3 regions of the Modestobacter sp. SYSU DS0290 genome follow, and region 2 is predicted to be linked to each of the others. Evidence: predicted binding sites of a transcription regulator. Region 2 holds the regulator's gene; each other region holds the start of a gene.
What was found. Region 2 encodes LexA, which represses DNA repair genes until DNA is damaged. Its sites were predicted from a motif close to TCGAACANNTGTTCGA; they were not measured.
Positions count from the first base shown of each region.

Region 1: a site for LexA is predicted at 8,577-8,592, ahead of ACI795_RS03730 (DUF222 domain-containing protein). Genes of this name have one in related genera too.
Region 3: a site for LexA is predicted at 3,744-3,759, ahead of ACI795_RS11440 (DUF222 domain-containing protein). Genes of this name have one in related genera too.

Region 1 covers NZ_JBJHAI010000002.1:94,074-104,309, reverse strand. The annotation lists gene ACI795_RS03765 (NAD(P)/FAD-dependent oxidoreductase) at 1-477, opposite strand, end outside; gene ACI795_RS03760 (MDR family MFS transporter) at 573-2,042, shown strand; gene ACI795_RS03755 (helix-turn-helix transcriptional regulator) at 2,046-2,879, opposite strand; gene ACI795_RS03750 (SDR family NAD(P)-dependent oxidoreductase) at 2,981-3,676, shown strand; gene ACI795_RS03745 (SDR family oxidoreductase) at 3,763-4,590, opposite strand; gene ACI795_RS03740 (helix-turn-helix domain-containing protein) at 4,692-5,678, shown strand; gene ACI795_RS03735 (M48 family metalloprotease) at 5,609-7,267, opposite strand; gene ACI795_RS03730 (DUF222 domain-containing protein) at 7,533-8,405, opposite strand; gene ACI795_RS03725 (YciI family protein) at 8,841-9,248, shown strand; gene ACI795_RS03720 (RNA polymerase sigma factor) at 9,245-10,236, shown strand, end outside.
Region 2 covers NZ_JBJHAI010000025.1:28,795-39,030, forward strand. The annotation lists gene miaA (tRNA (adenosine(37)-N6)-dimethylallyltransferase MiaA) at 1-545, shown strand, start outside; gene dapF (diaminopimelate epimerase) at 542-1,441, shown strand; gene ACI795_RS17270 (hypothetical protein) at 1,445-1,645, opposite strand; gene ACI795_RS17275 (MFS transporter) at 1,727-3,058, opposite strand; gene ACI795_RS17280 (ArsR/SmtB family transcription factor) at 3,128-3,664, shown strand; gene hflX (GTPase HflX) at 3,747-5,237, shown strand; gene ACI795_RS17290 (phosphatase PAP2 family protein) at 5,345-6,082, shown strand; gene ACI795_RS17295 (hypothetical protein) at 6,054-7,121, shown strand; gene lexA (transcriptional repressor LexA) at 7,143-7,958, opposite strand; gene ACI795_RS17305 (LysM peptidoglycan-binding domain-containing protein) at 8,484-8,765, shown strand; gene nrdR (transcriptional regulator NrdR) at 9,077-9,586, shown strand; gene ACI795_RS17315 (vitamin B12-dependent ribonucleotide reductase) at 9,764-10,236, shown strand, end outside.
Region 3 covers NZ_JBJHAI010000011.1:75,564-85,799, forward strand. The annotation lists gene nirB (nitrite reductase large subunit NirB) at 1-1,661, shown strand, start outside; gene nirD (nitrite reductase small subunit NirD) at 1,658-2,044, shown strand; gene ACI795_RS11440 (DUF222 domain-containing protein) at 2,225-3,739, opposite strand; gene ACI795_RS11445 (alpha/beta hydrolase) at 3,840-4,622, opposite strand; gene ACI795_RS11450 (alpha/beta fold hydrolase) at 4,619-5,470, opposite strand; gene ACI795_RS11455 (sugar O-acetyltransferase) at 5,545-6,111, shown strand; gene ACI795_RS11460 (TetR/AcrR family transcriptional regulator) at 6,108-6,674, shown strand; gene ACI795_RS11465 (MFS transporter) at 6,671-7,858, shown strand; gene ACI795_RS11470 (long-chain-fatty-acid--CoA ligase) at 7,863-9,545, opposite strand; gene ACI795_RS11475 (hypothetical protein) at 9,697-10,236, shown strand, end outside.

The DNA of each region.
Region 1 (10,236 bases), on a different contig from region 2:
CACCTCTCCCCCGGTGGCGGCGAGGTCGCGGGCCAGGTGGGCGATGAGCGAGGGCAGGTCGACCCAGCCCTCGCCGGGGTTGAGCACGGCGCCGTCGTCCGGCAGCGCGGCGACGTCCAGGCCCGGGACGCGGGCGGCGACCTGGTCCGGCGTCAGCCACTCGGCCGGGTAGCCGACCGCTCGGTGGTGCGCGAGCGACTCCCGGACACCCTCCCCCCAGCGGAGCCCGCCGTCGAAGCGCACCCAGGGGACGTCGAGCGCGCGGTAGCGCGCCAGCCCGGCCGTCCGCAGCCGGTGGTACTCGGCGGGGTACGCGCCGGCGGAGTTCAGCCAGGACAGCGACCGCCCCGACGCGCCGTCGGCCAGCTCGCCGTCGGTCAGCAGCGTGACCCGGGCACCCCGCGCTGCCAGCTGGGCGGCGGTCGAGACGCCCAGCACTCCCCCACCGACGACGACCACCTGCATCCGCGGATCCATGTGGCCAGGTTCCCATCGACGCCCGGCATGCATCGCGCCGGTCGTTGGTTGTCCTCACCATCCGCACACCGCGGCCGCACCGGAAGAGGAGCAGCGTGACCACGACGACGGCGACCGCGGGGGTCGGCTTCCGCTCCGAACGAGGGCCGGTGCTGATCGGCGTCATGCTCGCGACGGCCCTGGTGGCGATCGACTCGACGATCATCGCCACCGCCGTCCCCTCGGTGGTCGACGACGTCGGCGGGTTCGCCGAGTTCCCGTGGCTGTTCTCGATCTACCTGCTGGCCCAGGCGGTCACCGTGCCGGTGTACGGCAAGCTGGCCGACCTGTTCGGCCGCAAGCCGGTCATGCTCGTCGGCATCGGGCTGTTCCTGCTCGGCTCGGTGCTGTGCGGGTTCGCCTGGAGCATGGGGTCGCTGATCGCCTTCCGCGCCCTGCAGGGGCTGGGGGCCGGCGCGGTCCAGCCGATGGCGATGACGATCGTCGGCGACCTCTACTCCCTCGCCGAGCGGGCGAAGGTGCAGGGCTACATCGCCAGCGTGTGGGCGATCAGCTCCGTCGTCGGCCCGACGCTCGGCGGGGTGTTCTCCGAGTACGTCAGCTGGCGGTGGATCTTCTTCGTCAACGTCCCGTTCTGCCTGCTCGCGGCGACCATGATCGGGCGCCGGCTCACCGAGACGGTCACCCGCAGCCGGCCGCGGATCGACTACGCCGGCGCGGGCGTGCTCACCGTCGGCCTCACCCTGCTGGTGCTCGGGCTGCTGGAGGGCGGGCAGGCCTGGGCGTGGGCGTCGCCGCAGAGCGTCGCCGTGCTGGCCGCCGGCGTCGTCCTGCTCGCGGTGTTCGTGCTCATCGAGCGCCGGGCCGCCGACCCCGTCGTCCCGCTGGCGCTGTTCCGGCACCGGCTGATCGTCACCACCAGCCTGGTCTCCGCCGCCGTCGGCGCGGTGCTGCTGGGGCTCACCACCTACGTGCCCACCTACGTGCAGGAGGCGCTGGGCACCGGTCCGCTGGTGGCCGGCTTCGCGCTGGCCGCGCTGACCATCGGGTGGCCGATCTCGGCGTCGCTGTCCGGGCGGCTGTACCTGCGGATCGGCATCCGGGCCACCGCGCTGCTGGGGTCGGTGGTCGTGGTGGCCGGCGCCGCCCTGCTGCTGCTCCTGGACGCCTCCTCCAGCGTCGTCCAGGTGGGCGCGACGTGCTTCGTGATCGGGCTGGGCATGGGGCTCACCGCGGCGCCGACGCTGATCGCCGCGCAGTCGGCGGTGGGCTGGCAGCAGCGCGGCGTGGTCACCGGCACCAACATGTTCTTCCGCTCGATGGGCAGCGCCCTGGGCGTCGCCGCCTTCGGGGCCGTCGTGAACGGGACGCTGGGCTCGGCGTCGCTGGAGTCGGCGGACGTCGGCGCGGAGGCACTCACCGACGCCGTCCACGGGGTCTTCGTCGCGACGGCGGGCGTGGCCGTGCTGCTGCTGGTGGCCGTCGCGCTCATGCCCCGGGAGGGGCGCTCCACCGGGCCCACCCCGGCCGAGCCGGCCCCAGCCGGGCCCACCGCCGCCGCTTGACGGTCAGGCCGGCGCGCTGCTGAGTCCGGCCACCCCGAGGGTGCGGATCAGGTCGAACCGGGAGGCGTCCTCGGTGCCCGGCTCGGCGGTGTAGGTGACGATGCGCAGGTCGGTGCAGTTCGCAGTGAAGATGTCGCAGTCCAGCGTCACCGGCCCCACGGCCGGGTGGGCGAAGGTCTTGCTCTTCGACCGGTGCTCCACGACCGTGCCCTCGGCCCACATCCGCGCGAACCGGTCGTTGCCGTGCAGCTCGGTCAACAGCGCCCGCACAGACACGTCGTCGGGGTACCGGATCACCGCGGTGCGCAGGTCGGAGACGAGGGCACGCTCGTGCCGTTCCTCCTCGGCGGGGGTCCACACGACCTGCGGGGTCCGGCCGGCGAACTGCGCGGCGATCAGGTTCTCCCCCGGTTGGACGGGACCGAGCAACGCCTCCGAGGCGGCGTTGAGCGTCAGCAGCGTCCAGTGCGCGGTCCAGACGCTGACGGCGACGTCCGGCAAGCGGGCGATCAGCCGCTGCACGCTGCCGGGGATGTGCGTCGGCACGGCGCTCGCGGCCGGGGCGGGCAGCCCGGCGGCGAGGTACAGCTGGTCACGCTCGCAGTCGGCGACCTGCAGTACCCGGGCGAGCGACGCGACGACCTGCGCCGACGGCCGCGCCGCGCGCCCCTGCTCCAGCCGAACGAGGTAGTCGACCGACAGCCCGGCCAGCAGCGCGACCTCCTCGCGGCGGAGGCCCGCGGTGCGCCGCTGCCCGGCCGGGAACCCGACGGCGGCGGGCTGCAGCCGCTCCCGCCACGCGCGCAGCAGCGTCGCCAGTTCCCCTCGGTCGGTCATGCGCCCATCGTCGTCCACCGTGGGCGAGCTGGGTGGTACTGCCGTTCCCCCCGTCGAACGGGACCACCGGACACCGCCGGTCCGGGGGCACTGTCGGTGGCATGACGACGACAGTGATCACCGGTGGGAACAAGAGCCTGGGCTACGAGACGGCCCGGCGGCTGAAGGAGCACGGGCACCGGGTGGCGATCGGCGCCCGCGATCCTGAGCGCGGGCGCCGCGCGGCGGAGGAGCTCGGCGTGGACTGGGTGCAGCTGGACGTGACCTCCGACGAGTCGGTGGCCGCGGCGGCTGCGGAGGTGCGGGAGCGGTTCGGCGGGCTGGACGTGCTGGTCAACAACGCGGGCATCGCCGGGCCGATCGGCGCGGTGGAGGACTACACCGCCGCTGACCTGATGGCCGTGCTGGACACGAACACCGGTGGGATCGTCCGGACGACGCACGCCTTCCTGCCGCTGCTGCGCGCGTCGGCGGCGCCGGTGATCGTGAACGTGTCCAGCGGGCTGGGCTCGTTCGCCGCGCGCTCCGACGAGTCCCGCATCGAGCACTCCGTGCCCTCGCTCGGCTACTCGGCCAGCAAGGCGGCGGTCAACATGCTCACCTCGATCTACGCCCAGTTCCTCCCGCAGCTGCGGGTCAACACCGTGGACCCGGGCTACACGGCCACCGACTTCAACGGCCACGCCGGCCCGCAGACCGTCACCGAGGGCACCGGCGCGATCGTGGCGATGGCCACGATCGGCGCGGACGGCCCGACCGGCACCTTCACCGACCGGCACGGCGCCGTCGGCTGGTGACCCTCCGCCTGGGCCCGGGCTGTTCCCGGCCGGGCCCAGGCGGCGCGGGGCGTCGTCCGCTGGGCACCCCACACCGCCCGTTCCCGTCAGGAGTCGGTGACGGCGGCGGTGTCCCGCTGCGCGCGGACGGCGTCCAGCCGGGCCTCGAGGGCCGCGGTCATCCCGGCCCACGAGTCGCTGCCGAGCACGAGGCGCAGCGGCGCGGGGTCCCGGTCCACGCTGTCGATCATCGCGGCGGCCATCCGGGCCGGGTCCCCGATGACGCCGGGCGGGCCGCCGTCCCGGAAGGCGCGGACCGCCGCCGCCGGCGAGTCGTCGTAGGCGTCGAGCGGCACGGCGAAGCGCAGCCCGCTGGAGCCGAAGTCGGTGCGGGCGCCGCCAGGCTCGACGATGGTGACGCCGATGCCGAACGGTGCCACCTCGGGGGCCAGCGCCTCGCAGAAGCCCTCGATGCCCCACTTCGAGGCGTTGTACAGCGAGGAGCCGGGCCACGCGGCCTGGCCGGCCATCGACGACAGCTGGAGCACCCGCCCGCCGCCGGCGGCGCGCAGGTGCGGGAGCGCGGCGCGGATGAGCTGGACCGAGCCGAGCAGGTTGGTGTCGAGCTGGTGGCGCACCTGCTCGTCGGTGAGCTCCTCGGCGGCGCCGAACAGCCCGTACCCGGCGTTGCTGACGACGACGTCGAGCCGGCCGAAGCGGGCCCGCGCGTCGTCCACGACCGGGCGGATGCGGTCGGTGTCGGTGAGGTCGAGGCGCTGGAAGGCGAAGGTGTCGGGGTGGGTGTCGACGAGGTCGGCGACCGCGTCGGGCCGCCGGACGGTGCCGACGACGCGGTCGCCGCGGGCGAGGAGCTGCTCGGCGAGCTGGCGGCCGAAGCCGCTGCTCACCCCGGTGATGAGCCAGGTTCGTGTCATGCGCCCAGCGTCGGGAGGCGGTGCGCCGGCAACCAGGCCCCCGGGGAGGGGGTGCCGGCAGGGACAGGCAGCGGGGCGCCGCGGCGACCTACGGTTCGAGCATGGCGGAGAACCTGATCGGCGAGTACCTGCGGGCCAGGCGCGAGCGGGTGCGTCCCGAGGACGTCGGGATCCCCGTGACCAACCACCGCCGCGTGCCGGGCCTGCGCCGCGACGAGCTGGCGATGCTCGCCGGGGTCAGCACCGAGTACTACACGCGCCTGGAGCAGGGGCGTGACCGGCACCCGTCGGCGCAGGTGCTCGACGCGGTGGCGCGGGCGCTGGGCCTGGACGGCGCGTCGACCGCGCACCTGCACGACCTGGCGGACCCGGCGCCCCGCCGCCGGCGCGCGCAGCGCCGTGCCGAGCGGGTGCGACCGAGCGTCACCCAGCTGATCGCGTCGTGGGAGCACACGCCGGCCTTCGTGCAGGGCCGCCACCTCGACGTGCTGGCCGCCAACCGGCTGGCGGTGGCGCTGTCGCCGCTGTTCACCCCGGGCACCAACCTGCTGCGCACCGTGCTCCTCGAGCCGGGCGCCTTCGGCTCCCCGGCCGAGCTGGAGGCGGCCGCCGTCGACCTGGTCGCCGTGCTGCGGAGCGCCGCCGGCCCGGACGTCGACGATCCGCGACTGGCGGAGCTGGTCGGCGAGCTGTCGGTGCGCAGCGACCTGTTCCGGCGGCTCTGGGCGCGCCACGACGTGCGCCGGCACCCCGGCGGCGGCGTGTACCGGATGCAGCACCCGCAGGTCGGTGACCTGGAGCTGCGCTACGACAAGTTCGCCGTCGCGGACGCCGACGACCAGGTGCTGGTGGTCTACCAGGCGGAGCCGGGTTCCCGGTCGGCCGAGTCACTGGCCCTGCTCGCCACGATCGCCGGTGCCGGTGCCGAGGTCGGGCACCCCGGCGACGACTCGCAGTCGCCGGACGTCTCCCGGCCGGGCACGGCCGTCGGTGCCGCACCGGCGCTCGTCCGCCGTCCTCAGGCGCCCAGTGAGAGGAGCAACCAGGCGGCTCCCCCGGCAGCGGCGATGAGGACCGAGACCGCGTAGGCAGCGACCCACTGGAAGCCGCGGACGCGCGCACCGCGGTCGGGCACGAGCTCACGAAGTTCCAGCACGGGGGCGGGGCTGCGCCGGTACCAGCCGCGGACCACGACGTCGGTGTCCAGCAGGTCGGGCACCCGGAGCAGGCCGAAGAGGCTGCGCGCGAAGGGCCACGGCTGCAGGTACAGCACCGGCACGAACCCCGACTCGTCCTGGACGACGAGGTCGGGGCTGAGCGCGTAGCCCGGGGTGCCGCGGCCGATCACCCGCCCGCGCAGCTCGACGGGCAGGCCGGTGACCGGGCTGGCGTCGAGCCGGGTGAGCAGCTCGGTGACCCGGGCCTGGGGGCGGCTCGGCCCGAGCGGCCGCGCGAAGGCGGTGCGGACGAACAGCGCCGCGCCGCCGACGGTGGCGGCCTGGGCGAGCAGCAGCCAGTCGTCCAGACCCCAGGCGACGGCGCCGACGAGCAGGGCGATGAACGGCAGGTACCGCACCGGGAGCTCCAGCCAGAAGCGGCGCCGCGCGCGGGCCAGCTCGGGGCCCTCGCACGACTCGGCCACCGCCCGCGAGCTCCAGCGCTGCGGGGCACCGGGCAGTCCGCTGTCCTCCAGGGACGCGATCCGCCGCACGATCAGCGGGTGGGTGCTGAAGAGCTGGGTGAAGCGGGCCCACGGATTGCAGGTGTCCCAGCGCAGGGCGCCGATCACCTCCATCGGCTCGAGCCCGCGCTCCCGGGCGGCGAGCACGGTGGCACCCTGCGCCTGGTCGGCGATGCCGAGCACCCCGACGGCCCGCACCCGCTGGTGCCGCCGGTCCTGCTTGGCCAGCTCCTTCTGCCGTTCCTTCTGCTTGCTCTGCTTGGCCTCGTGCGCGGCGGCCGCCCGTTCGGCGTCCACCTGGCCCATGCCGTAGCCGATCTTGACCAGGGCGGAGCAGAGCGCGTCGCCGTGCCCGGTGACCGAGCAGCTGTAGTGGTCGGCCCCCAGCTCCCGTGCCCGGCTCAGCGACAGGACCACCAGCTGGGACAGCAGGTAGCCGAGGAACCCGATCACCGCGGGGATCGCCGTGTTGGCGTTGTTGCTGCTCCGCAGGGAGAGGTACACGTAGTAGAGGACGACGGGCACGGTGCCGGCGATCGCCATCACGACGACGTCGTTCTGCCGCACGTGCCCGACCTCGTGGGCGACGACGGCGTCCAGCTCACGCTCGTCGAGGCGCTCCAGCAGTCCGCGGGTCACGTAGATCCGGGCGTTGCCGCGGGTGTGCCCGAAGGTGAAGGCGTTGGGCGTCCCGTCGTCGACGATGCCGAGTCGCACCGGGCGGACGCCGGCCTCGGCGCAGCGCCGGGCGACGAGCGCACCGACCTCGTGGTCGGTGTCGTAGCGGTCGCCGGTCCAGGCGATCCGGGTGGCGGGGATGAGCCACTGGATGAGGTAGGGGGCGATCGCGTACTGCGCGGCGACGACCACGACGGCCAGCACGATCGGCACCCAGAGGGGCGCACCGAGGAGCAGGAGAACGCCCCCGCCGGCGGCGAGCAGCGCTCCGAGCAGGGTGAGCGAGATGGCGGAGTGGCGGAGCACGTAGCCGGTCATGGGTGGCTTCCCGAGCGTCGACGACAGAGCCGTGGTGCCTGGTCCCCCCGCTCCCCGCAGCATGATCACGGGTCGCGCCGGGGACAGGCTCTCCTGGTCAGGCAGCGCCCGCAACCCGCTGCCGGTGAGTGTTGCGAGCCGGGTTCCGAGACGCGGCCGAGCTCCGGAGCGGCGGTTCCGACGCTGATCGGTGTCGTGGCCCGACGCAGCGCGCCGCCGTCCGGGCGCGTTGGGCGCTGCCGGACGCCCGGAGATCGGACACGCGTCAGGTCAGCAGGGGGCCGACGAGGATCTCGGTGCCGTCGGGGCGCCGGGTGCGCCATCGGCCGCCGGGATCTCGTTCGACCCGGAAGCCGTGGTGGACCTTGGTGTGGTGCCGTTCGCAGAGCAACGCTGAGTTCTCCAACGACGTCTCGCCGCCGTGCAGCCAGTGGATCAGGTGGTGGACGTCGCACCACCAGCTCGGAGCGCCGCAGCCGGCGAACACGCAGCTCTCGTCCCGCCGCTCCACTGCCTTGCGCAAGCCAGGGGTGACCACCCGGTGGTCCCGGCCCAGATCCAGCGGGGTCCCATCGGGGCCCATCACGATCCGGGAGATGCTGCCGTCACAGGCCAGGTAGCGGGCCCGGGCGGCGGAGATGGTCGCCCCAAAGCTCAGGTCCGCCGCACCCGCGCCGGTGGCCGGGTCGACCAGGTCGTCGAGGTCGATGCCCACGACCACGTGCGGCTTCACCGTCCGCAGGGTCGGCAGGTTGCCCGAGGCGAGCTGGTTGTCGCACAGCTGCACCAGCGCATCGGCGTTCTGCTGCGCCCGGGTCCGGCTGTCGCCCTTGGGGCGGTCGGCCTGCATGATCGACTCGATCGCCGCCTGCACCTTCTCCCCACCCACCGCGTCCAGGTCGAAACGGCCGGTGACGCTGCCATCGGCGTGCTTGGCGATGGTCAGCCGACGACCCTCCGTCGGGTCCGGCTCGGGGCCGTCGGGGTCCAGCGCGTCCTCGAATGCCTGCACCGCGGCGACCAGCGACTGGTGCGGCGACTCCGCCGCCACCTGCGCCCACACCCGGTCGAACGCAGCCAGGTCGATGCCCTGCTCGGCTGCCCGGGCAACCTCGGACTCCCCCACCTTCTCGGCCACCACGTTCCGCGCACCGCACCGTGCGGGTCAGCTCCGCGGCGACCCGGTTCTGCACGGCCACCAACTCGGCGATCCGGTCGAGCACGCCGCCGTCCGTCAGACCGTGCAGATCGTCGGCCGCCAAGGCGTCGAGAGCCGACATCAACTCGCTCACGACACCTCCCACTGCGTTCGAACGTGTGTGCGAAGACTATCGCGGATGAGGTGGTCGCTCAACCCGAATCCGCAGGTCAACGCCCTGTCCACAGATGTTCGAGACACCTTGACAAGCCGCGAGAGACAAGCCGCGAGGCAGCAGTGCCCCGAGGTCCGATGAGCGGCCGACCACGACCGCGCCGCCGCTGAGCGACGTCCGATGTCGAGAATCCGCGACCGGTTCCGTCCCCCGGGTGTCCGCGGCCACGATGGGCCGCACCACCACCGAGGAGATCCACGATGGCCAAGTACCTGATGCTCAAGCACTACCGGAGCACGTCGAAGTCGCTCGACTGCGCGCCGATGGACCGGTGGACGCCGGACGAGGTCTCGGCCCACGTCCAGTACATGAACGACTTCGCGGCCAAGCTGACCGAGACCGGCGAGTTCGTCGACGGGCAGGCCCTGGCTCCCGAGGGAGTGTGGGTGCGGTACGACGGCGAGGGCCGCCCGCCGGTCACCGACGGGCCGTTCGCCGAGACCAAGGACCTCATCGCCGGGTGGATGGTGATCGACGTCGACAGCCACGAGCGGGCCGTCGAGCTGGCCGGCGAGCTGTCGGCCGCTCCCGGGCCGGATGGGGAGCCGATCCGCGAGTGGCTGGAGCTGCGGCCGTTCCTGGGGGCGCCCCCCACCATCACCGAGTGACCCCACCGGTGGACGACGTCCTGGTGCGCAGCCTGGTGCCGGGCGTGCTCGGCGTCCTCGTCCGTCGCGGAGCCGACTTCGCGGCGGCCGAGGACGCCGTCCAGGAGGCGCTGGTCGAGGCGGTCCGCACCTGGCCGGCCGCCCCACCGCGGGACCCGACGGGCTGGCTGGTCACCGTCGCCTGGCGCAAGTTCCTCGACGCGACCCGGGCGGAGGCCACCCGCCGTCGCCGGGAGGAGGCGGTCGCCGACCAACCGCCGTCCGGGCCGGTGCCCTCGGCGGACGACACGCTGCAGCTGTACTTCCTCTGCGCCCACCCGTCGCTGACGCCGGCGTCGGCGGTCGCGCTCACGCTGCGCGCCGTCGGCGGGCTGACCACCCGGCAGATCGCCGCGGCCTACCTGGTGCCCGAGGCGACGATGGCGCAGCGGATCAGCCGGGCGAAGCGCACCGTCTCCGGCGTCCGGTTCGACGAGTCCGGCGACGTCGCCACCGTGCTGCGCGTGCTGTACCTGGTGTTCAACGAGGGCTACTCGGGCGACGTCGACCTGGCCGCGGAGGCGATCCGGCTCACCCGTCAGCTCGCCGCCGCCGTCGACCACCCCGAGGTGGCGGGGCTGCTCGCGCTGATGCTCTTGCACCACGCCCGGCGCGCCGCCCGGACCGCCCCCGACGGCAGCCTGGTGCCGCTCGCCGAGCAGGACCGCCGCCGGTGGGACACCGCGCTCATCAGCGAGGGAGTCCAGGTGCTGCAGGCCGCCCTGACCCGGGACCGGCTCGGCGAGTACCAGGCCCAGGCCGCGATCGCGGCGCTGCACGCCGACGCACCCACCGCCGCGGAGACCGACTGGGTGCAGATCGTCGAGTGGTACGACGAGCTGGTCCGGCTGACCGGCAGCCCGGTGGTGCTGCTCAACCGCGCCGTCGCCGTCGGAGAGGCCGACGGTCCGCGCGCCGGCCTGGCGGCGCTCGCCTCGGTGGACGCCTC
Region 2 (10,236 bases):
TGGACGGCGAGCTGGCTGTCGAGGGGGCGCAGGCGCTGCACGACCGGCTGGCGGCACTGGACCCCGCCGCCGCGGCGGCGATCCTGCCGAGCAACACCCGCCGGGTGGTCCGCGCGCTGGAGGTCATCGAGCTCACCGGGCAGCCGTTCACCGCCCGGCTGCCCGAGCCGCGCCCGCACTACCCGTCGGTGACCGTCGGCCTGGACCGCGCACCCGAGGACCTCGACGACCGGGTCGCCCGCCGGGTCGACGCGATGTGGGCTGCCGGCTTCGTCGCCGAGGTCGAGGCGCTGGCCGAAGACGGGCTGCGCCAGGGGCCCACCGCCTCCCGGGCGCTGGGCTACGCCCAGGTGCTGCAGCAGCTCGACGGCGCGCTCACCGCCGACGAGGCGCGGGAGCGCACGGTCACCGCCACCCGGCGGTTCGTCCGCCGCCAGCGCTCCTGGTTCCGCCGCGACCAGGCCACGGCCTGGTTCGACGCCGCCCGGCCGGACCTGGCCGACGCGGTGGCCACGGCGATCACCGACCGTACGATCGGGCGGTGATCGACAGCGCTGGTCCCCGGGTCCTCCTCGGCCACGGCACGGAGAACGACTTCGTCGTCCTGCCCGATCCCGACGGCTCGGTGTGGCCGGCGGACCGGCTGGACGCCGAGCTGGTCCGCCGGCTCTGCGACCGGCGGGCGGGGCTGGGCGGGGACGGCGTGCTGCGGGTGGTGCCCAGCCGGCACGTGCCCGACGCGGCCGGCGTGCTGGGCGAGGCGCTGGGGCAGTGCGAGTGGTTCATGGACCACCGCAACGCCGACGGGTCGTACGCCGAGATGTGCGGCAACGGCATCCGGCTCTTCCTGCACGTGCTGCTGACCGAGGGGCTGCTGGACCGGGCGGTCGCCGAGGCCGGCGTGCTGGTCGGCACCCGCGGCGGCCCGCGCCGGGTGGGCGCCCGGCCCGACGGCGGTTACTGGGTCGACATGGGGCCGGCCCGGGTCCTCGGCCGCAGCGCCGCCCGCATCGGTGGCGCCGACTTCCCCGGCCTGGGCGTCTCCATGGGCAACCCGCACCTGGTCGCGCTGACCGACGTCCCGGTCGACACCCTCGACCTGACGGTCCTGCCGGGCGTGGACGCCGACTTCTTCCCCGACGGGGTGAACGTCGAGGTGGTCAACGTGCTGGCCGCCGAGGACGCCCCCGGCGGGGCGTGTGCGCACATCCGGCTGCGGGTGCACGAGCGCGGGGTGGGGGAGACGCGCTCCTGCGGCACCGGGGCCTGCGCCGCGGCCTACGCCGCGCTGGAGGCCGGTGGCCGGACCGCCGGGACGGTCACGGTGGACGTCCCGGGCGGCCGGCTCTCGGTGGAGTTCGACGGGACGACGACGGTGCTCGCCGGCCCCGCCGTCGTCGTCGCCACCGGCGTGCTCACCCCGGAGTGGCTGGCCGGCTGACGCTCAGGGCCGGTCGGGCTCGTCGGCCCGGGTCTCCGGGTCGTCGGTCGGCGCCTCGGGCTTGTCGCCCGGACCGACGTTGCCGACACCGCGCGGTTCGCCGCGGCCGGTGTCCTGGTCCGCGCCGCCGAGCGGGTTGCGCGGCGGGGTGAGCCCCACGGGGTCGCGGCCGGGGTCGTCGAGCTCCTCGTTCGGGCTGGTCATCGTCGTCCTCCCTGGTGCGGATGTGGTCCCCGGCGGGCTACCCGGCGCCTGCCCGCCCAATCCGCCCGGGCGGCCGTCTGCTCAGCCGGCCCGTTCGGGATCGGCCCCTGCGGTGGGGGTGCGGGCCTCGGGCAGCGACGTGGCGTCGACCGACCCGGGCGCCGGCTCGGCCGCGGCGTCGAGCCCGCCGGGGAGCTCCCGCAGGTGCAGCAGCGGGCTGGCCACCACCCAGCCGGCGGCGAGCACCTGCCCGGCGGCGGCGATCCACAGCGTCGGCAGCACCCCCAGCCAGGTGCCGAGCACGCCACCGAGCAGGCCGCCCAGCGGCATGGTGCCGAAGACGATGAACCGCACCGAGGCGTTCATCCGGCCGAGCAGCGCCGGTGGGCAGAGCCGCTGGCGGAAGCTCACCTGGGTCACGTTGTAGACGACGACCGACCAGCTGAAGCCCAGCTGGCCCAGCGCGAGGAGCACCAGCGGGGCGCCGACGGCGGCGAGCGGGGTGAGCGCGGTGAACGGCAGGGCCACCAGGAGCGCCAGCGGGATCGCCCGGCCCTCGCCCACCCGCCTCGCGAACCGGGCCGCGGTCGCCGCGCCGACCAGGCCGCCCACCGCGCCGGCGGAGAACACCAGGCCCAGCGTGCTCTCGGACAGCTCGAGCTCGCGCAGTGCGAAGAGCACCAGCAGCGTCGTGGTGATCGAGGAGAACAGGTTCGACGTCCCGGTGCACGCCACGATCCGGCGCAGCAGCGGCTGCCGGACCACGAAGGACAGCCCCTCGCCGATCTCGGCGCGCAGCGACCGGCGGCCGGCCCGGTCGGGCACCACGTCGGGCCGGCGGATGCGACCGAGGAGGAGCGCCGACAGCAGGAAGGACGCCGCGTCCAAGGCCACGAGGAACGGCGCGCTCATCACCCGCAGCAGCACGCCGGTCACGCCGGGGCCGGCCACCTGGGCCACCGCGCGGCTGGCCTCCAGCTTGCCGTTGCCGTCGACGAGCTGGTCGCGGTCGACCAGTGCGGGCAGGTAGCTCTGGTAGGCGACGTCGAAGAAGACCGTGGCCGTCCCGGTCAGGGCGGCGACGACGAACAGCTGGCCCAGGGTGAGGACGTCGAACAGGTACGCCAGCGGCAGCGTGCCGAGCACTCCCGCCCGCACCAGGTCGGCGGCCACCAGCACCCGCTTGCGGCGCCACCGGTCCACCCAGGCACCGGCCGGGAGGCCGATGAGGAGGAAGGCGGCGGTCTCCAGCGCGGTGAGCACGCCCATCTGCAGCGGCGTCGCGTCGAGCAGCGAGACCGCCATCACCGGCAGGGCGAGGAGGGTGACCTGGGTGCCGACCTGGCTCACGGTCTCCGCCGCCCACAGCCGGCGGAAGTCGGAGTGCCGCAGCAGGCTCCGGTCGCTGGTCACCCGGCGAGCCTGGGCGAGTGATCGGGAAGTGTCAATCACTGGGCGGCGCGTCGCCCTAGGCTGACCGGGATGAGCGAGCAGGAGGCGGATCGGGCTGCGCGGTTCGCCGGCCCGCGCCGGCCGGCCACCGATGCCGAGGCGCGGGCGCTGGCCTCCGCCGTCCGGCTGCGGATCCTGCGGCTGTGCCTGCATGAGGCGCTGACCAACAAGGAGATCGCCGCTCGCCTGGACCGCAACCCGGCCACCGTGCTGCACCACGTCCGCACCCTGGTCGACACCGGCTTCCTGGCCGCCGAGCCGGTGCGGCGCGGGAACCGCGGCGCCCGGGAGGTGCCCTACCGCGCCACCGGGAAGAGCTGGCTGATGGACGGCGCCGGCGCGGCGGGATCCGGGGCGGACGTCTCGCTCGCCGCCTTCCTCCAGGAGGTCGCCGCCGTGGGCGAGGAGCACCTGGAGAGCACCCGGCTGGGTCTGCAGCTGGGCCCCGAGGCGCTGGCGGAGTTCCGCGGCCGGCTCCACGGCCTGCTGGACGAGTTCGCCCGCCGGCCGGTGGACCCGGCGGGGGAGCGGTGGTCGCTCTACCTCGGGATGCATCCGGACCCCTGAGGCGTTGTACCGGGCGATGACGACACAGTCGATGACGACAACTCACTCGCCCCGCACCGAGGGCCGTGCCACGCTGGACCCGATGACCACCGCTGCTGACCGCGACGCCCTCGCCGCCGAGGACCGCGCCCCGGCCTCTCCCGACCCCGCCCGCACCCGCCCGGCGTCGTCCGGTTCCTGGGACGAGCCGGACGACACCACCGGCTCCTACGCGCTCGAGGAGCGCGGCGCCCTGCGGCGCGTGGCCGGGCTCTCCACCGAGCTCACCGACGTCACCGAGGTCGAGTACCGCCAGCTGCGCCTCGAGCGCGTCGTGCTGGTCGGGGTCTGGACCGAGGGGACGGCGGTCGACGCCCAGCGCTCGCTGGCCGAGCTCGCCGCCCTGGCCGAGACGGCCGGCTCCGAGGTCCTGGAAGCCCTGGTCCAGCGCCGCGACAAGCCCGACCCGGCCACCTACGTCGGCTCGGGCAAGGCCACCGAGATCCGCGACATCGTCGCCGCCACCGGTGCCGACACCGTGGTCTTCGACGGTGAGCTCACCCCCGGCCAGCTCAACCAGCTGGAGAAGGTGCTCAAGGTCAAGGTGGTCGACCGGACCGCGCTGATCCTGGACATCTTCGCCCAGCACGCCACCAGCCGGGAGGGCAAGGCGCAGGTCGAGCTCGCCCAGATGCAGTACATGATCCCGCGGCTGCGCGGCTGGGGTGAGTCGATGAGCCGGCAGGCCGGTGGCCGTGTCGCCGGCGGTGGCGGCATCGGCACCCGCGGCCCCGGTGAGACGAAGATCGAGACCGACCGCCGCCGGATCCGCGCGCGGGTGAGCAAGCTGCGCAAGGAGATCGCCGGCATGGCGACGGCCCGGGCCACCCAGCGCTCGAGCCGGTCCCGCAACGCCGTGCCGAGCGTGGCGATCGCCGGGTACACCAACGCCGGCAAGTCCAGCCTGCTCAACCGGCTCACCGACGCCGGGGTGCTGGTGCAGGACGCGTTGTTCGCGACCCTGGACCCGACGGTCCGCCGGGCGCAGACCCCGGAGGGGCGCGAGTACACCCTCACCGACACCGTCGGGTTCGTCCGGCACCTGCCGCACCAGCTGGTCGACGCGTTCCGGTCGACGTTGGAGGAGGTGGCCGGCGCCGACCTGCTGCTGCACGTCGTCGACGGCTCCGACCCCGACCCGATCGGCCAGATCAACGCGGTGCACACCGTGCTCGGGGAGATCGACGCCGCCGCCGTGCCCGAGCTCATCGTCGTCAACAAGGTCGACGCGATGAGTGAGGAGGACGTGCTGATGCTGCGCCAGGCGCTGCCCGGTGCGGCCTGGGTCTCCGCCCGCACCGGTGAGGGGATCGACGCGCTGCGCGACGTCGTCGCCGCCCGGCTGCCGCACCCGCACGTCGACGTCGACGTCCTGGTGCCCTACGACCGGGGTGACCTGGTCGCCCGGGTGCACCGGGACGGCGAGGTGCTCGAGGAGCGGCACGAGGCCGACGGCACCCGGCTCACCGCGCGGGTCGACGACGGCCTGGCGGCCGCGCTCGACGGGTTCGCCACCCCCGTCGCCGGCGGCTGACCACCGGCCGGGGCCGGGCGCGGCGTACGGGGCGCCGGCGTCGGGCTCGACCACCGCGCCGTCCCGGGAGGGTCACGGTCAGGTCACGGTGCCGGTACCGTGACGCCGTGGCGAGCGGAGCGGTGCGCGTGAGGTCCAGCGCCGCCGATCGTCGCGGGCCTCGAGCGCAGCCGGTGGTCGGTGTCGGCCGGCCGCGGTGGTGGCTGGTGCTCGTCGCCGCGCTGGTCGCCGTGGGCGTCACCGTCGACCTCCTCGCCGGCGGGCTCCTGGAACGACTGGACCTGGCGGTCTCCGACCGGATCGGGTCCTGGGGCCTGCGCGACTCCGCCGCCTACTGGCCGGTGTGGGTGTTCACCCAGGCCGGTGGGCGGGTCACCATCCTGGTGGTGCTCGCCGGCCTGGTGGGCTGGCTGTTCTGGCGCCACCGGACGGCGGCCCCGCTGCTCCGCGTGCTGCTGGCGCTGGCCCTGCTCACCGCGGCGGTCTACGCCCTGAAGTGGGGTACCGGGCGTACCGCGCCGGCCTATCCCGGCTCCTACTTCCATCGCGGTGGGGAGAGCTTCCCGTCCGGGCACGTGGCCAACGCCGTGCTCATGTGGGGCGTGGCTCGCTGGCAGGTCGTCCAGTACGGCCTGCACGCCCGGCTGCAGCGCGCCGCCGGGGTGCTCAGCGTGCTGGGGCCGCTGGCCACGGGAGTGGCCATGGTGGCGCTGAACTTCCACTGGGTCACGGATGCAGTCGTGGGAGCTGCTCTCGGCATCGTCCTCTTGGGCGTGGTTCACGCACTGGACGCAGTCGTGGTGTCACGCTGGGTCCGTGCCAGAGCGGGCCGCCCGGCCGCGTAGCCGCGCCGTCCGCCACCGTCTGGCGGACCCGGCGCTGCTCGCCGTGCCCGCTGCGGTCGTGCTCGCGCTCCTGCCGGCCTCGGCAGCGCTGGCCGAGGAGACCGCGCCGAGCACCCGCTGCACCATCACCGACCCGCGGCTGCCCGAGATCTCCGGGCTGGCCAGCGCCGGGGAGACGCTGCTGGCGATGAACGACGGCGGTGACCGGGCCGAGGTGTACGTCCTCGACGCGTCCTGCGCTGTCGCCGAGCTGCGTGCGGGGGACGTCGACCCCTACGACCCCGAGGACCTCGCCCTGGCCGCGGACGGCACGCTGTGGCTGGCCGACACTGGGGACAACAACGCCGTCCGGGAGACCGTGGCGCTGATCGGGCTGCGGCCCGACGGCAGCACCACGCTGACCCGGCTGACCTATCCGGACGGGGCGCACGACGCGGAGGCGCTGCTGCTCGCCCCGGATGGCACGCCCTACCTGGTCACCAAGGAGGTGCTCGGCTCCTCGGGGGTGTACCGGCCCGATGCGCCCCTGGCCGACGGGGCCACGATTCCGATGACCCGGGTGGTGGGGCTCGGCCTCTCCCTGACCGGCACCCCCGGCGGACCGGTGGGCCGGGCGGGTCAGCTGCTGGTGACCGGGGGAGCGGTGTCGGCCGACGGGCAGCGGATCGCCCTGCGGACCTACACCGACGCCTACGTCTGGCCGCTGACCGGTTCGGACGTGGCCGGGGCACTGTCCGGCTCGCCGATCAGGATCGCGCTCCCGGAGTCGCCGCAGGGCGAGGCGATCACCTTCGCGGCGAACAACCGCGACCTGCTCGTCACCAGCGAGGGGCTGCCCGCTCCGGTGACCCTGGTCCCCCTGCCCGGTGATCCGGCCGCCGACGCCACGCCGACCGACGCCGCGCCCAGTGCCGAGCCGACGGGGGAGCTGGTGACCGCGGCCCGCGGGGTGCCGCCGGTGACGGCCGGCGTCATCGCGGCCGGCGTCGCGACGGTCGTGGTCTGGATCGCCGGGAAGCTGCGCCGCCGGCGGGAGTGACCCCGCCGGCGGCGGCCGGGGTCAGACCCGGCGCAGCACCGTCACGACCCGGCCGAGGACGGTCGCGTCGTCGCCGGGGATCGGCGCGTAGGCCGGGTTGTGCGGCATCAGCCACACGTGGCCGTCGCGTCGCTTGTAGGTCTTGACGGTCGCCTCGCCGTCGATCATCGCGGCGACGATCTCGCCGTTCTCGGCGTTGGGCTGCTGGCGGACCACGACCCAGTCGCCGTCGCAGATGGCGGCCTCGACCATCGAGTCACCGGTGACCTTGAGCATGAACAGCGTGCCCTCGCCGACCAGCTCGCGGGGCAGCGGGAAGACCTCCTCGACCGCCTGCTCAGCCAGCACCGGGCCACCCGCGGCGATGCGGCCGACCAGCGGCACGTAGGTGGGGGCCGGCGCCCCTGCCTCGTCGACGCCGGTGGCGGCGCCGGCGGCCGCGAGCGCCTCCACGGATGCGTCGGGTCCGGTCGCCGCGCCGTTCTCGCCGGGCAGCCGCACGTCCAGCGCACGCGGGCGGTTCGGGTCGCGGCGCAGCCAGCCCTTGCGCTGCAGCACCGACAGCTGGTGGGCCACGGAGGAGGCGGAGGAGAGGCCGACCGCCTCGCCGATCTCGCGGACCGAGGGTGGGTAGCCGCGGCGCTCGATGGAGTCGCGGATGACCTCCAGGACCCGGCGCTGGCGCTGCGTCAGTCCGTCACCGGCCTCGCCCCGGTCGGGGAACTCGCGGATCGCGGCACCGCCGGTGCCCGCGGTCGGCTCCGCTGCCTGCCCAGCCGTGCGCTTGCGTCGGCTGGACCCCTTGCGCTCGTCCGCCGTCCGGCCGTCGACCGCCATGTGTCCTCCTCGTCCGGCTGCGCGCGCAGCTGCCCGGTGGCGCCCCGCTCGGAGAGGTGGGGTGGGACGCCGTCGTGGTCTCACTGCGCACGGTAGCGGCTCGACCGCTGCTGTTCAAACAGGTGTTCGAACACGCGCCGTGTCGGAGCACTCCTGTCGGCGGGGTGCGGTAGACATCGCACAGACGTTCGAATCGAACAGACGTTCGAGAAGGTGCCCGAGCGGGCGCCCGATGTGAGGAGTGCACCGATGGTCCACGCCCAGTCCACCGCCACCACCACCGGCACCGTGCCGCCCACCTCGCCTCGCCCGTCGCTGCGCTTGGTGTCGGCGGGACCCGGGGTCGGCCGTGCCTCCGCCGCGGTGGCCGGGGCTCGCGTCGGGCGGCGCCCGGCGGTGCGGCCGAGCGGGCGGCCGGCGGCACGCTCCGGGGCTGCGGGTGCACGGCCGGTCCGGGGTGGGGGCTGGTATCCGGCCGGCCCCGTCGTGGCGCCCTCGTCGGGCGGGTGGCATGCGGAGCCGCCGTTGCGGCTCACCCGGTGGGGTCGGCGGGTGGTGGCGGCGGTGTCGGTGGCGATCGGCCTGGGGGTGGCCGCGGGCGCGGTCGCGGTCGTCGCTGCCGAGGAGCCCGCGCTGCAGCTCGCCGGCGCCGTCACCGTGGTCGTCCAGCCCGGCGACACGCTGTGGTCGATCGCCGGCGACGTGGCGCCGGACGAGGATCGGCGGGCGGTGGTCGACGCGATCCGCGACCGCAACGACCTCGACGACGTCGTCCTCCACCCGGGCCAGGTGATCGAGCTGCCCTGAACGGGCTGGCGGGTCAGGCGGGTGGCCGGTGCTGTGACTGGTGAGGGTGGGAGCGGCGGGCGGGGCGGCTGCGGAACACGACACGCGCAGCAGGGCTTGCACACCTGTAGGGGTGGCCGTACGGTTCCACCACAACATCTAGTGCTTACACGGATGTAAGTCGTCCACAGCCGTTCCACACGTTCTCCCCGGCCCATCCACCGGATGTCCCCGGAGCAGTCCACAGGAACGGTCCACGGGCCGGGTGGTCCACGGTGTCACAGCACCGCAGGGAACCCGGCCGCGACACCTCGGGAGGAGGTGGACCCGCAGTGCGCTGCCCCTTCTGCCACAACCCCGACAGCCGCGTCATCGACTCGCGCGAGACCGACGAGGGTGCGACCACCCGTCGGCGCCGTTCGTGCCCCGGTTGCGGACGGCGGTTCACCACCGTCGAGGAGGCCGTGCTCGCCGTGGTGAAGCGCAGCGGCGTGAGCGAGCCGTTCACCCGGGCCAAGGTGGTGGCCGGTGTGCGCCGCGCCTGCCAGGGGCGTCCGGTCGACGAGCACCAGCTGGCGCTGCTGGCGCAGCAGGTCGAGGACGCCGTCCGGGCGACCGGGTGCGCCGAGATCCCCAGCCACGAGGTGGGCCTGGCGATCCTGGGCCCGCTGCGCGACCTGGACGAGGTCGCCTACCTCCGGTTCGCCAGCGTCTACCGCAGCTTCAGCTCCGCCGCGGACTTCGAGAAGGAGATCGCCGAGCTGCGCGCCGCGGTGAACGCCCGCGCCGGCGGGGCGGCCACCGCGGGCGGCGGACCGCCGGGTGCGCCCGCCGGGTCCTGAGGACCGGGTCCCGCCGCCGGCCCACCGAAACCGTCACACCCCCCGACTACACAGGTCTCGACGAGGAGACCGCACCGCACCACCCGGCTCCGGCACCCGCCGGCTTCCCCAGCCGCTCCGCCAGCACCGCCGCTCAGCTCGACGCCAGAGCATGTACACCCAGGGAGCCCTCGCACGATGACCGAGACAGCCGACCGCCTCGCCACCACCCGGAACCGCCGCAGCCCGAAGGCGCCCACCCGGGGGAAGGGCCTGAAGGTCAAGCGCGTCTTCACCACCGCCGGTGTGCACCCCTACGACGAGGTCGTCTGGGAGCGCCGCGACGTCGTCATGACCAACTGGCGCGACGGCTCGATCAACTTCGAGCAGCGGGGCGTCGAGTTCCCGGCCGAGTGGAGCATCAACGCCACCAACATCGTCACCACGAAGTACTTCCGTGGTGCGGTCGGCAGCCCGCAGCGCGAGACCAGCCTCCGCCAGCTGATCGACCGGGTCGTGCTCACCTACGGTGCGGCCGGTCGCGAGCACGACTACTTCGCCTCCGAGGGCGACGCCGAGATCTTCGAGCACGAGCTCACCTGGATGCTGCTGCACCAGGTGTTCAGCTTCAACTCGCCCGTGTGGTTCAACGTCGGCACCGCCTCGCCGCA
Region 3 (10,236 bases), on a different contig from region 2:
CCGAGGTGGTCGCCGACCGGCTGCTCGGCGGTGCCGCGGAGTTCCCGGGCGCGGATCTGTCGACGAAGCTGAAGCTGCTCGGGGTGGACGTGGCCAGCTTCGGCGACGCGTTCGGCACCACGCCCGGGGCGCTGTCGGTGGTCTACGGCGACCCGGTGGCCGGGGTCTACAAGAAGCTGGTCCTCTCCGACGACGCGCGCACGCTGCTCGGCGGGATCCTGGTCGGTGACGCCACCGCCTACGCCGGGCTGCGCCCGCTGGTGGGCCGTGAGCTGGGCGGTGACCCGGCAGCCTGGCTGCTCCCCGAGGGCGCGGAGGGCGGGCCGGCGTCGGCCGAGCTGCCCGACGACGCCGCGGTCTGCTCCTGCAACAACGTGACGGCCGGGACGATCCGGGACGCGGTCCGCTGCGAGGGCTGCACCGACCTGGGCGCGGTGAAGGGGTGCACGAAGGCGGGCACCAGCTGCGGGTCGTGCCTGCCGCTGGTGAAGAAGCTGGTGACCACCGAGCTGGAGGCCGCCGGGGTCAGCGTCAGCCGGGCGCTGTGCGAGCACTTCGACGTCAGCCGCGCGCAGCTGTTCGACATCGTGCGGGTCACCGGGATCGCCAGCTTCAGCGAGCTGGTCGAGCGGCACGGCCGCGGCCGCGGGTGCGACATCTGCCGGCCGGTGGTCGCCTCGATCCTGGCGAGCCTGGACGGCCGGCACGTCCTGGACGGCGAGCGAGCCGCGCTGCAGGACACCAACGACCACGTGATGGCCAACATCCAGAAGGACGGCACCTACTCGGTGGTGCCGCGGGTGCCCGGCGGGGAGATCACCCCGGAGGGGCTGATCGCCATCGGCGAGGTGGCCCGCGACTTCGGGCTGTACACGAAGATCACCGGCGGCCAGCGGATCGACCTGTTCGGTGCGCGGATGGAGCTGCTGCCGGCGATCTGGCAGCGGCTGGTGGACGCCGGGTTCGAGTCCGGGCACGCCTACGGCAAGTCGCTGCGCACGGTGAAGTCGTGCGTCGGGTCGACGTGGTGCCGCTACGGGGTGCAGGACTCCGTCGGGCTCGCCGTCGCCCTGGAGCTGCGCTACCGCGGCCTCCGGTCACCGCACAAGATCAAGCTCGGTGTCTCCGGCTGCGCGCGGGAGTGCGCGGAGGCGCGCGGCAAGGACGTCGGGGTGATCGCCACCGACAAGGGGTGGAACGTCTACGTCGGCGGCAACGGCGGGTTCACCCCGCGGCACGCGCAGCTGCTGGCCGAGGACCTGGACACCGAGACGCTGGTGCGCACCATCGACCGGTTCCTCGTCTACTACGTGCGCACCGCCGACCGGCTGCAGCGCACCGCGCCCTGGCTGGAGGAGATCGAGGGCGGGCTGGAGCACGTGCGCGCCGTCGTGCTCGAGGACTCGCTGGGCATCGCCGCCGACCTGGACGCCGCGATGGCCTCGCACGTCGAGGGCTACACCGACGAGTGGCGGGCGACGCTGGAGGACCCGGAGAAGCTGCGCCGGTTCGCCGCCTTCGTCAACGCACCCGACTCCCCCGACCCGTCGCTGGCGTACGTGGTCGAGCGCGGGCAGCCGCGCCCGGCGACCGACGCCGACACCGACCGCCCCGGCGCCGTGCTGGTGGCCGGCCCCCGCCTGGAGGTGCTCCCCCGATGACCGCAACACTCGACACCCCGTCGCCGGCGACTGCGACTGCGACCACCACTGGGACCGCGCCCGGTTGGACGACCATCTGCGCGTTCGACGACCTGCTCCCGGAGCGCGGCGTCGCGGCGCTGGTGGACGGGGTGCAGGTGGCCGTCTTCCGGCTGTTCGACGGCAGCCTGCACGCGGTGGGCCACCGCGACCCGTTCAGCGGCGCGTTCGTGCTGGCCCGGGGCCTCGTCGGCACCCGCGGCGACGCCCCCACGGTGGCCTCGCCGATGTACAAGCAGGTGTTCGACCTGCGCACCGGGGTCTGTCTCGATGACCCCGCGGTGGCGGTCCCGGTGTACCCGGTGCGGCTGCGGGACGGCCGGGTCGAGGTCGCCACCGGCTGAGTCACCAACCGCCCGGTCCCTCTCCGCCCGTCCCACTCTCCGCCCGTCCCACTCCCCGCCCGATCCAGCCTCGCGCCCCAGCTGATGCCGTGTCGTGTCGACGAGACGACGTGTCGACACGACACGGAACCCGCTCGTCGACACGTCGGCACGGCGACATGGGCCACTCCGGGTGTCGACTCAGAACGGCGGGGGGTCGTGGTCCGGCCCGGGGGGCGGCGGTTCCGGTCCGGCGGCTGAACGGCACTCGGGTGGTTCGGGATCGGGTGGTCGGCGGCCGGGTGGTCGGGTGGTGCGGGTGACACCGCTGGGGGTGGTCACCCGCAGGGTGCCGTCGGGGGTCATCGCGAACCGCCAGCCGGGGGCGTGGGTCTTGAGCCGGTGGTGGGAGCGGCACAGGCAGCAGAGGTTGGCGCAGTCGGTCACGCCACCGCAGGAGTGCGGGATGACGTGGTCGAGGTCGGCCCAGCCGACGCGTTGGCCGCAGTTGGGGAAGCGGCAGCGGCGATCCCGGGTGGTGAGGAAGGCGCGCTGGCGCTCGGTGGGCCGGTAGTTCGCCGTCGCGGGCGGCGGTCCCAGCAGCGCGCAGCCGCACTCACCCCCTGGATGGTGCGGGCAGCCACGCTTCGCCGAGCGGGTGAGCTCCGCGGGGGTGACGGTGGCCAGCAGCTCCCCGTCCGGTCCGGTGATCGCAAAGCTCAGCGTCCCGCCCTCGGGAGCGGTGAGGCCCAGCGCGCCGACCCGGGCGAGCAGGTCGCGCAGGTGGGCGGCGGTGATCGGCAGCCCGTTCACCTCACCCGGCGTGACCCCGCCTTCCAGGGCCTCCAGCGCCGCGGTGACCGTCAGGTTCGCGGTGAGCAGCGGCAGGCCGTTGTCGGCGGGGCGGAGGATCAGCGCCGCGGCCACGAGGGTGCGCAGCTGACCGATCGGCCGGGGGTCCCCGTCGGCCTTGAGCATCCGGGCCAGCTGGTCGATCAGGTCGTGGGCCTCGGCGGCCACGTCCGCGGGCAGGTCCACCGCCAGCACGGCACGACCGTCACCAGCCGACGGGTACACGTGCACGTCAGCGGCCTTCTCCGCCTCCACCCGCGCTTCCTCCGCGGCGTCGGCATCGAACCGCAGCACCAACTCCGTCGCCCGCTTGCCCACCCCGGTCACCGACAGATCACCGGCCTCACCCAGCAACGTCGCTTCCACGCGGGCGGCAACCTCCGCGGGAACGGACCTCAACGCGTCGGCCAACTGCTGCGCCCGCCGCTCATCCAGGTCCCCGGCCCGCAGCGCGGCGAAGGTGGCCGGGAGCTTGTCCCGCCACACCAGCGCCCTGGTGAGCCGGATCGCCGCCGTCCCCCGGCCGACGTTGAGCACCGTGGCCAGCTCGGCGGTGAAGAACTCACTCACCTCGCCGTCGGCCGGCTGGGCGGTCCACCCCTGCCGCCGGGCACCGGGACGATCCGGCGCAGGATCGGCGGCGGAGGGCCGCTGACCGGCGAGGGCCAGGATCAGTTCGGCTTCCTCCGCGGTGGCTCTCGCCCGCTGGCGCTGGATGCCCTGCAGCCGGGCCGCGAGCAGCTCATCGGGCCACTCCGACGCCGGCGACGACTCCCGGGACTCCGGGTAGTGCAGCTCGAGCACCACGTTGGCCGACCGGGCAGACGGGACCGACGGCGGGGGCAGGGCCGCGGTCTCCGTCACGCCCTCGAACATACGTACGAGGTACGACAGTTCCGACAGGTCGGAGTCGCAGCCTCGCGGCCCAGCCGATCCACACCAGGAGCAGACAGCGGCCGGCCCCTCACCAGCCGAGCCAGTCGACCGCCTCCTGCGCGATCTCCGGCGGCACCACGTGCGGGCCGTCGAACTCGCGGTAGTTCACGTCGTACCCGTCGTCCTGCAGCTCCGGGACGAGCACCCGACTGGTCCGGTCGATCGGCAGCACGTCGTCGGCGGTGCCGTGCGAGACGAACACCGCCGGCTGCCCGGCCCGCGGACCGGGCGGCACGAAGCCGGGCGAGAACGCCACCACGCGGCGGAAGAGCGAACCGTTGGCCAGCCCCAGCCCCAGGGCGTACGTCGCACCGTCGGAGAAGCCGGCCACCGCCACCCGCTCCGGGTCGACGGTCAGCCGGGAGAACACCGCACCGAGCGCCCGGTCGATGACGGCGACGTCGGCACCGAACCCGCCGCGGACGGCGTCCCAGGTGGAGCCGCGCGATGCCGGGGCGAGCAGCACCAGGCCGCGCTCGTCGGCGAGGGACTGGAGCAGCCCGAGGCCGGCCGCCGCGTCGCCGCCGGCGCCGTGCAGCGAGACGACCAGCGGCGCCGGCCGGCCCGGGTCGAGGCCAGCTGGCACGTGCAGCAGCGCGTCCCGCTCGTCCGCCACCCCGAGTGGGCGGGTGCCATCCGACGCCGGGCCGGCCGACGGCTCCCCCGGCCGGGCGGTCAGGGTCGCTGCGTCGTCGTCCCCACCGGAGCCGTTCCGCGAGGTGAGCACCTGCCCGCCGCAGCCCGCCAGGGCGAGCCCGCCGGCCAGGGCGAGCACCTGCCGGCGGGACACCTCACGGAGTGCGCGGGTCATGTGCGGTCGAGCAGCCGCCCGATGGCCTCGGCGACGACCTCGGGCCGGTCGGCGGGCACGAAGTGGCTGGCGCCGTCGACCAGGGTGAACCGGGCGTCGGGCAGGTCCTCGGCCAGCCGCTCCCCGTAGCGGGGCTTCATCTGGTGGTCCAGCCGGCCCCAGACGATCTCGGCGGGCATGGTCAGCCGGGGCAGGAACGGCGCCACCGTCTGGGTGTACACCGAGTCCAGCGACCGCAGGTGCCGGGCCAGCAGGTGCGGGCCACCGGGGCGGGCCCATGGCGCCACGAAGCGGTCGATGAAGGGTGCGGCGCGGTCCTGGTCGGCGAAGAGGGTGCGCAGCGCCGGGCGCAGTGCGGTGGCCACCGCCGGCGGAGGCAACTGCCGCACCAGCGGCCAGGCGGCCTTCATGGCGCGCACCAACGGCACCGGCCAGCCGTCGTAGCTGACCCCGTCGACCACACCCAGGCCGGCGACCCGGTCGGGCGCGATCGTGGTCAGGATCTGCGCCACCCCGCCGCCGAGGTCGTGCCCGACGACGACGACCCGGTCCAGCTCCAGGGCGTCCAGCAGCCGGAGCAGCAGCGAGGCCTGGGTGGCCAGGTCGACCGGGTGCCCGTCCGGGGCCACGGACTCGCCGTAGCCCAGCATGTCGACGGCGAACACCCGCGCGCGGGCGGCGACCGGCGGGACGACGTCCCACCACAGCCGGTGGTTGGTGGGGATGCCGTGCACCAGCAGCACCGGCGGCCCGGACTCCCCCGCCGTCCAGACGTTGAGGCGCACGCCGCCCACGTCGACGAGTCGGGTCCGCCCCGTCGGCAGCTGGTCGATGTCGTCTTCAGCCATGCACGGTCGGGTGCCCAGCGCATCCCGCGACCACACCGTTCCCGTCGTCACGCCCGATGTGTACGCTTGTACACATGGACGACGCGCGCACCATGCGCGAGCGGATGCTCGCCGGTGACCTCTACATCGCCGACGACCCGGAGCTGGCCGCCGAGAGCACCCGCGCCCAGCAGCTCAGCCACCGCTACAACACGATGGACCCCACCGACGGCGCCGCCCGCCGCGAGGTGCTCGAACAGCTGCTGGCGGCGTTCGGCCCGGGCAGCGAGCTGCGCCCGCCGTTCCGCTGCGACTACGGGTACCGCACCTCGGTGGGCGCGCGGACCTTCGCCAACTTCGGCCTGGTCGTCCTCGACGTCGCCCGGGTGACCATCGGCGACGACGTGCAGATGGGCCCGAACGTCCAGCTGCTGACCGCCACCCACCCGGTCGAGCCCGGTCCCCGCCGCGACAAGTGGGAGGGGTCGGCGCCCATCACCATCGCCGACAACGTCTGGCTCGGCGGCGGCGTCATCGTCTGCCCCGGGGTGACGATCGGGGAGAACACCGTCGTGGGTGCCGGAGCCGTGGTCACCCGCGACCTGCCGGCGGACGTGGTGGCGGTCGGCAACCCGGCCCGGGTCGTCCGCCAGCTCGGGTGAGCACCCGCCGGCACGACCCGCAGCGGGCCGACCGGATCGTCGACGCGGCCCTCGACGTGATCGCCGAGCACGGCGTCGCGAACACCACCCACCGGCTCATCGCCGCGGCGGCCGACGTCCCGCTGGGGTCGCTCACCTACCACTTCACCGGCCTCGACGACCTGCTCACCCAGGCGTTCGCCCGGCACGCGGAGCGGATGGCGGCCACCTACGAGGCGCACTTCCACCAGGTGCACAGCCGGGCCGACGTCGTCGCGGCGGTCACCGACCTGGTGCACGGGGACGCCGGCGCCGACGACCGGGACTGGGCGGTGGCCTACGAGCTCTACCTGGCGGCGCTGCGCGACCCGTCACTGCGCGCGGTCACCGAATCGTGGATGCGCCGCAGCCGCAGCGTGCTGGAGCGGTTCGTCGACCCGGTCACCGCCCGCGGGGTCGACGCCCTGATCGAGGGGCTGGTCATGCACAAGGTGCTGGCCACCACCCCGGTCGACCGGGCCCACACCACCGAGATCATCGCCCGCGTCGTGCGGCCGGGCACCACCCCCCAGGAGCAGGCATGACCACCACCACCGGGCCATCGGCCACGCAGGTGCGGGCCGCCACCCGGGCCACCTACGTCGCGTTCATCGGGGCCGGCTTCGCCTTCGCCAGCTGGGCCGCCCGCATCCCGCAGGTGCGCACCCGGCTCGACCTCGACCCCGCCGCGCTCGGCCTGGTGCTGCTGGCGATCGCCGCCGGGTCGGTGATCGCGCTGCCGCTGTCCGGGCCGGTCATCGCCCGGCTGGGTTCCCGGCGCACGGTGGCGCTGATGGCCGGGCTGCTCACCGTCGCGCTGGTCGTCGTCGCCGTGGCGCCGCTGTTCGGCGTGCTCCCGCTGGTGATCGGGCTGTTCGTCATGGGGTTCGCGAACGGCGCGTGGGACGTCGGCATGAACGTGCAGGGCGCCGTGGTCGAGCGGCACCTGGGCCAGGCGGTGATGAGCCGCTTCCACGCCGGCTTCAGCCTCGGCACCGTGGTCGGCGCGCTGGGCGGGGCGGCGATGGTCGCCCTGGACGTGTCGGTCACCGTGCACCTGCTCGGCGTCGCCGCCCTGGTCGCCGCGGTGGTCCCGGCGGCGGTGCGCGCGTTCGTGCCCGACGTCGAGGACACCCCGGACGGGGAGCGGCCGACCGAGGCCGGCGGGGCGCTCGCCCGGTGGCGGGAGCCGCGGACCCTGCTGATCGGCCTCTTCGTGCTCGCCTTCGCCTTCGCCGAGGGGACGGCGAACGACTGGATCAGCATCGCGCTCATCGACGGCTACGGCCTCAGCCCGGCGCTGGGGACCCTGGGGTTCGCGGTGTTCCTCACCGCGATGACCGCGGCCCGCTGGGTGGGCCCGCCGCTGCTGGACCGGTTCGGCCGCGTCCCGCTGGTGCGGGCGCTGGCCGGGCTGGCGGTGGTCGGGCTGCTGCTGTTCGTCTTCGGCCCGAACCCCGGCGTCGCCTTCGCCGGGGCGCTGCTGTGGGGCGCCGGCACCTCGCTGGGCTTCCCGGTCGGCATGAGCGCCGCCGCTGACGACCCGGCGCACGCAGCAACCCGGGTCAGCGTGGTCGCCTCGATCGGCTACTGCGCGTTCCTGGCCGGCCCGCCGCTGATCGGTTTCCTCGGGCACGAGCTGTCGGTGCTGCGCGCGCTGACCGTGGTGGCCGTGCTGCTCGCCGTCGCCACCGCGATCGCCGGCGCGCTGCGGGAGCCCGGGCGCTGACCGGTCAGTCGGCGAGCAGCTGGTCGCGCACCTGGCGGCGCAGCACCTTGCCGATCTGCGAGCGGGGCAGGTCCTCGACCGGCACCAGCCGCCGCGGCACCTTGTAGCCGGCCAGCTGCTCCCGGGCCCGGGCCCGCACCGCGTCCAGGTCCAGGTCCGGGTCGTCGAGCACGACGGCGGCCACGACCTCCTCCCCGCCGTCCGCACCGGGCAGCCCGACCACGGCGGCGTCCTGGATCCCCGGCACCGCCTTGAGCACCTCCTCCACCTCCGACGGGTGCACGTTGAACCCGCCGGTGATGACCAGCTCCTTGATCCGGTCGACCACGGTGACGAACCCGTCGTCGTCGGCCACCACGATGTCGCCGGTGCGCAGCCAGCCGTCGGCCAGCAGCACCTCGGCGGTCTCCTCGGGCCGGTTCCAGTAACCGGAGAAGACCTGCGGGCCGCGGACCAGCAGCTCGCCCCGTTCCCCCGGTGCCCGCTCCACGGCCGGGTCCTCGGGGTCGACGATCCGCATCTCGGTCGACGGGAAGGGCAGCCCGACGGTGCCCGGCCGGCGGGTCGGGCCGACCGGGTTGCCCAGCACGATCGGGGAGGTCTCGGTCATCCCGTAGCCCTCCACGACCAGGCCGCCGGTGACCTCCTCCCACCGCTGCGCCGTCGCGGCCGGCAGCGGCATGGCCCCGGAGAGGGCGAACCGGGTGCTGGACAGGTCGGCGCCGCGCTCGGCGGCGGCGGTGGCCAGCCGGTCGTACACCGGCGGCACCGCCGGCAGGAAGGTCGGCGGCAGCCGGCGGGCGGCGCTGAGCACCTGGTCGACGTCGAAGCGCGGGAACAGCACCAGGGTCGCGCCCAGCCGGACGGCGGCCACCAGGCCCAGCAGCATCCCGTAGGCGTGGAACAGCGGCAGGACGCCGTAGAAGACCTCCTCCCCCTCCCGCAGGCCGGGCACCCAGGCGACGGACTGGGTGACGTTGGCGAGCAGGTTGCGGTGGGTGAGCACCGCGCCCTTGGGGGTGCCGGTGGTGCCGCCGGTGTACTGCAGCAGCGCGACGTCGGTGTGCGCCGGACCCGGGTGGCCCGGGTCGAGCGCGGGCGCCTCGGCGACGAGGTGCTCCCAGCCGAGCGCGCCGGGTGCCGGTCCGGTGATGGCCGAGCGGGTGGCCCGCGCCTTCGGCACCGGCAGACGCAGCGCCAGCCGCTTGGTCCACGGCAGCGCCCGGGTCAGGTCGACGGCGACGACGGTGCGCCGGCCGGGGAGGTCCAGCCCCTGCACGAGCGGGGCCACCTTGTCCCAGACGACGGCGACGGTCGCCCCGTGGTCGCGGAACTGGGTCCTCAGCTCCTCGGCGGTGTAGAGCGGGTTGTGCTCCACCACGACCGCGCCCAGCCGCAGGACCGCGTAGAAGGCGACCACGTGCTGGGGGCAGTTGGGCAGCACGAGCGCGACCCGGTCGCCGGGGCCCACGCCCAGCCGGCGCAGCGCCTCGGCGGCGGTGGCCACCTGGTCGCGCAGCTCGGCGTAGGTGGTGCCGGCACCGGAGAAGTCCAGCGCCGTTCGGTCGGGGAAGCGCGCTGCGGCCTCAGCCAGCAGGTCGCCCACGGTCTGCTCGGGCACCTCCACGTGGGCGGGCACCCCGGGGGCATAGCTGCGGGTCCAGTGCGGCACCGGCTCGCTCGTCACCCCGACAGCGAACCACGCAGCGATCGCGGCCCGCAGGTCAGTCCCCACCCGGAGGTGGAGATCTCGTGACGATCGGTCCGCGGAGGTGCTGCCGCGCGCGTGGGCGAGCACACCCAGGTCAGCCCTCCCCGCCGACCCCAGGAGGCCCGAGATGCCGACCCCCTCGTCCCGCCTGCCGGCGCGGCTCTGGCGCGGGGTGACCCGGGCCAGCCGGCTGGCCGCACCCGCGATCTACGTGGCGACCGCCCTGTTGGGCGCCACCGCCACGCCGGTGTCGTCGCTGCTGCTCATCGGGCTGCTGGCCGGCGCCGCCATCGGGGTCACGGTCGCCCTGGCCGACCCCGGCTTCCCGGAGTCGACGAAGGCCCGCCGCCGGGCGCTCTACGCCGCCGGGGTCGGGGTGCTCCTGCTGCCCTTCGCGACCGGGGTCGGCCTGCTGGGCCACGCGGGGGCGCTGGTCGTGCCGCTGCTGCTGGTGCTCTGCGCCGTGTCGGCCGCCCGCTGGCTCGCCGACCTGGACACCGGCGCCGACCTCGGCTCCGGCGCCGACCGGTCACCGGACGGGGCGCTCCCCGATCCGCTGCGCCGTCCGGTGGACCAGCTGACCACCGAGCAGCTGTTCGCCGTGTGGTCGACCACAGGCGAGCGCCTGCGCCGACCGGTGTCGCCGGCGATCCGGGCGGAGCTGGCC